2 regions of the Streptomyces sp. M2CJ-2 genome follow, and region 1 is predicted to be linked to the other one. Evidence: riboswitches for the same ligand, from Rfam matches in the RefSeq annotation. Region 1 holds a riboswitch; the other holds the start of a gene.
The links. Region 1 has a riboswitch for glycine ahead of gcvT (glycine cleavage system aminomethyltransferase GcvT). Riboswitches for the same ligand answer to the same signal wherever they lie in the genome.
Positions count from the first base shown of each region.

Region 2: it holds a riboswitch for glycine, as region 1 does, so the genes downstream of both, cycA (D-serine/D-alanine/glycine transporter) here and gcvT (glycine cleavage system aminomethyltransferase GcvT) in region 1, are expected to answer to the same signal.

Region 1 covers NZ_JAESIF010000004.1:29,624-31,818, forward strand. The annotation lists gene gcvH (glycine cleavage system protein GcvH) at 1-113, opposite strand, end outside; gene gcvT (glycine cleavage system aminomethyltransferase GcvT) at 273-1,400, opposite strand; glycine riboswitch at 1,591-1,688, opposite strand; gene JL475_RS05715 (AAA family ATPase) at 1,906-2,195, shown strand, end outside.
Region 2 covers NZ_JAESIF010000037.1:62,342-64,536, reverse strand. The annotation lists gene JL475_RS24920 (YceI family protein) at 1-95, shown strand, start outside; glycine riboswitch at 654-750, shown strand; glycine riboswitch at 751-842, shown strand; gene cycA (D-serine/D-alanine/glycine transporter) at 1,155-2,195, shown strand, end outside.

The sequences.
Region 1 (2,195 bases):
TCGCCGAGCGCGTTGGCCGCGTGCTCCGTGATGCCGATCGTCGACACGCCGTCCTCGGCGGCCGTCAGCCACTCGTGCTCCTTGCTGTAACGCAGCTGCTGGGGGTTGCTCATGATCTGGATCCTCCTGTGTGCGAGGGACCGCCGGGACCGACGGCGAGGAAAGGGGGTGAAAGGGGTGAAGGGGGGACGGGGGAAATGGGGATGAAAGGGGGCCGGGGGCACGGGGCCGGCTGATGCGGCTGCGCACGCGGCCCACGTCCTAGGACGGTGTCACTTCTGCCGCTGGTAGAACGGCAGCGCCACGACCTCGTACGGCTCGTGGCTGCCGCGGATGTCCACGCCCACGCCCGGGGTGCCCGGCGCCGAGTGAGCCACGTCGACGTACGCCATCGCGATCGGCTTGCCCAGCGTCGGTGCGGGCGCGCCGGAGGTGACCTCGCCGATCACCTCGCCGCCGGACACCACCGGGTACCCGGCGCGCGGGACCCGGCGGCCCTCGGCGACCAGGCCCACCAGGGCGCGGGGCGGGGTCCGCTCGGCGCGGGCGGCGGCCTCGGTCAGGGCGGCACGGCCCACGAAGTCGCCCTCCTTCTCGAACTTCACGACCCGGCCGAACCCGGCGTCGAACGGCGTCAGCGAGGCGCTCAGCTCATTGCCGTACAGCGGCATGCCGGCCTCCAGGCGCAGCGTGTCCCGGCAGGCCAGCCCGCACGGGGCCAGCCCCACGCCCTCGCCCGCCCCGGTCAGCGCCTGCCACACCTCGACCGCGTGCTCCGGCGCGACGAACAGCTCGAAGCCGTCCTCGCCGGTGTAGCCGGTACGGGCGATGAGCGCGGGGACGCCGGCGACCGTACCGGGCAGGCCGGCGTAGTACTTCAGGCCGTCCAGGTCGGAATCGGTCAGGGTCTTGAGGATGCCGGCGGCCTCGGGGCCCTGCACCGCGATCAGCGCGTACGCGTCGCGGTCGTCGCGGACCTCGGCGTCGAAGCCCGCCGACCGCTCCACGAGGGCGTCCAGCACCACCTGGGCGTTGGAGGCGTTGGCGACGACCAGGTACTCGGGGGCCTCGGGCTCACCGAGCCGGTAGACGATCAGGTCGTCCAGGATGCCGCCGTCCTCGTTGCAGATCATGGTGTAGCGGGCGCGGCCGGGCTTGACGGTCCCGATGTTGCCGATCAGGGCGTAGTCCAGGAACCGCGCCGCCTGCGGGCCGGTGACGGTGATCTCGCCCATGTGCGAGAGGTCGAAGAGGCCCGCCTTCGTGCGCACGGCGTTGTGTTCGTCGCGCTCGGAGCCGTAGCGCAGGGGCATGTCCCAGCCGGCGAAGTCGGTCATCGTGGCGCCGAGCGAACGATGCAGGGCGTCGAGCGCTGTCCGGCGGAGTTCGGTACTGCTCATCGGTCGGTCTCCCAGGGCGATGGGGTCCCCCGTCGGCCGGGGCCGGGCACGGGGAGGGTGAGGACGTTCCTCCCCATCTGTCATCGGAACCTGAGAGGTTCGCCATGACCGTCCGCGCAGGGGACGTCACGGCTTGCACCTTGGGTGGAGCCGCCGGAAACTCGCACGGCGGCCCGCTTTTCAGATGTGCCTGGCCCGCGCGGTAACGGTGCCTGAGAGATTCAAGGGAGGGACTTGCTCCTTCGGCGCCCCGGCGAAATATGCCAGGGACTCTCCCGCGCGGATTCAAACGGCCGGTATGCAGTTGGCGCGCTCATCATTGCATGCATCGTGGGGCTTCGGCAGGGGGACCTTTCCCTCGTACGCACAGGGTGTCCAGGCCTGTACGGACGGCTGTGACAGGTCTGTGTCGGGAAACGGACGGAATGAAGAGGCTCCGCCGTTACCGTCTCTTTACACTCGGTGGGGACGGTGCTCAGGCGCCTGCCCCAGGGGAGGACTCACGGTGAACAGGACCACGGCGTACGCCACCACGGGTGTCGCGCCGCCCGGGCAGCAGGCCCCTTCGGCCGGGGAGGCCCACGGCGCGCTGCCGGCGCCCGTCGTCCGCGACCTGCGCGAGAGCGCCGGCCGCGGTCCGCACGCCCTGCGCTTCGGCCCCCGCGACCTCGTGGTGGTCACCGGACTGCCCGGCAGCGGCAAATCCACACTGATGCGGCGCGCGGTGCACGGCACCCGGATCGACTCCCAGGACACCCGCGACCGCTGGGACCGCCGCATGCCGCGCCTCCTGCC
Region 2 (2,195 bases), on a different contig from region 1:
AGGTGAGCTGGCAGACGATGCTGGCGCGGGGTATCGCCGCCGTCGGCCCCACCATCCGGGTCGACATCGACGTGCAGGTCGTGCCCCAGAGCTGACCGGCCGACCTGCGTCCGCTGCGCCGAAAGCGCCCGGCAAGGGCTCTTGCGAGCGAAGTGGGACACGCGCTGCCAACAGCGGCGGCCGGGCCCGTGCCTGCCACCGCGCACGTACTGCAGGCGAATGGCCTGCTGGAAGATCGCGTGTTCGACCCGGCCGAAGCCGACCAGGGAACTTGTCGGCGGCGTTCCCTGGCTCGACGAAACCCCGGAGGCCGGCGCCGCCCGCGAGGTCCGGAGCGAGGCGCCGGCCGTCTTCTGGCGTGCGCCCGCCGAGGTCAGCGGGCGCACGGCTGAGGTCTTCGCGACCAGGCGCCGGAACCCCCGGACGACACTCCCCGCACAGAGCCACGGCGGCAGACGGCTCTCCCACGTCCGCGTCCGTGAACGGGGCGGCCCCGGCCGCCGGCGCACAAGGCGGACCCGATTTTCGGGACGGCCCGCGTCCTCGGGAAGGCGCAAACGGTCCTGAAACGCCGCCTTACCCGACAGTAAATGATCAATGTTCTCGCAGGTCTTGACCGGCTGCCGGTGCGGGCCTAGCCTCACATCGCCGCTCATCCCGCTGCGGGAGAGCACCGGGTCAGCCAGATCCGGGCGCCGAAGGAGCAACACCTCCCCGGAAACTCTCAGGCACCCCTACCGCTCGGGCAGGCACCTCTGAAAAGCAGGCGCTCCTGCGCCTCGCCCACGGTGCAAGCCGCGAACTTCCGCGGCGAAGCTCTCAGGCCGCATGACAGAGGGGGAGGCTCCACTCGGCAGCGCGGGTTCCTGCCCGTGCCCGACCTTTGAGGATCCCCCGATGGTTTTCTCGTTACCCCGCCCCCAGCCGCCGGTCACCCGTCGGTATCCCGGCTGAGCTCCGGCTTTCCCACCACGGCCGTCATGGGCCCACGCCTCCCTGAAGGCGTGTTCGGCGTGCCCGGCACCCTCCCCGCCGGCCGCCCCACCACTCATGTCGGCTCTTTGTGCCCACTCGCTCCCCCATGCGTGTGCGGCCGCCTCCTCAGGACACGCCTGTCACGGTCCGCACGCACCAAAGATCCACGAGGTTCGCACATGCACGACAGCAGTAAAGCCGTCCCGACCACCGCCCCGGCGCCCGGGACGGAGCCCGGACAGCCCCCCTCCCCCGCGGGCGAACAGCACCTCTCCCGGCAGTTGTCCAACCGGCACATCCAGCTGATCGCGATCGGCGGCGCCATCGGCACCGGCCTGTTCATGGGATCGGGCAAGACGATTTCGCTGGCCGGCCCCTCAGTGATCTTCGTTTACATGATCATCGGCGCGATGCTGTTCTTCGTGATGCGGGCGATGGGAGAGCTGCTGCTCTCCAACCTGCGCTACAAGTCCTTCGCCGACTTCGCCTCGGACCTTCTCGGTCCGTGGGCCGGCTTCTTCACGGGATGGACCTACTGGTTCTGCTGGATCGTCACCGGCGTGGCCGACGTCATCGCGATCGCCGGGTACGTGTCGTACTGGTGGGGAGGGCTCGCGCTGTGGATCCCGGCACTCGCGGCAGTCGTCCTGCTGATCGTCCTGAACCTGCCCACGGTGAAGGCGTTCGGTGAGACCGAGTTCTGGTTCGCACTGATCAAGATCATCGCCATCGTGACACTGATCGTCGTCGGATTCGGCATGGTACTGGGCGGCTTCCAGGCACCCGGGGGCGCCACCGCAAGCTTCTCCAACCTCTGGAACGACGGCGGCTTCTTCCCCACCGGCCCCATGGGGTTCGTCGCGGGATTCCAGATCGCAACCTTCGCCTTCGTCGGCATCGAACTGGTCGGCACCACTGCGGCGGAAACCAAGAACCCGGAACGGAACCTGCCCAAGGCGATCAACTCGATCCCGGTACGCGTGATGCTGTTCTACGTGGTGGCCCTGATCGCGATCATCACCGTCACGCCCTGGCGCCAGATCAGCCCGGACCGCAGCCCCTTCGTCGTGATGTTCACACTGGCCGGCCTCGGCATCGCCGCCTCCGTGATCAACTTCGTGGTGCTGACCTCTGCCGCCTCGTCCGCGAACTCGGGCATCTACTCGACCTCACGGATGGTCTACGGCCTGGCCCAGGAAGGCGACGCGCCGGCGAGGTTC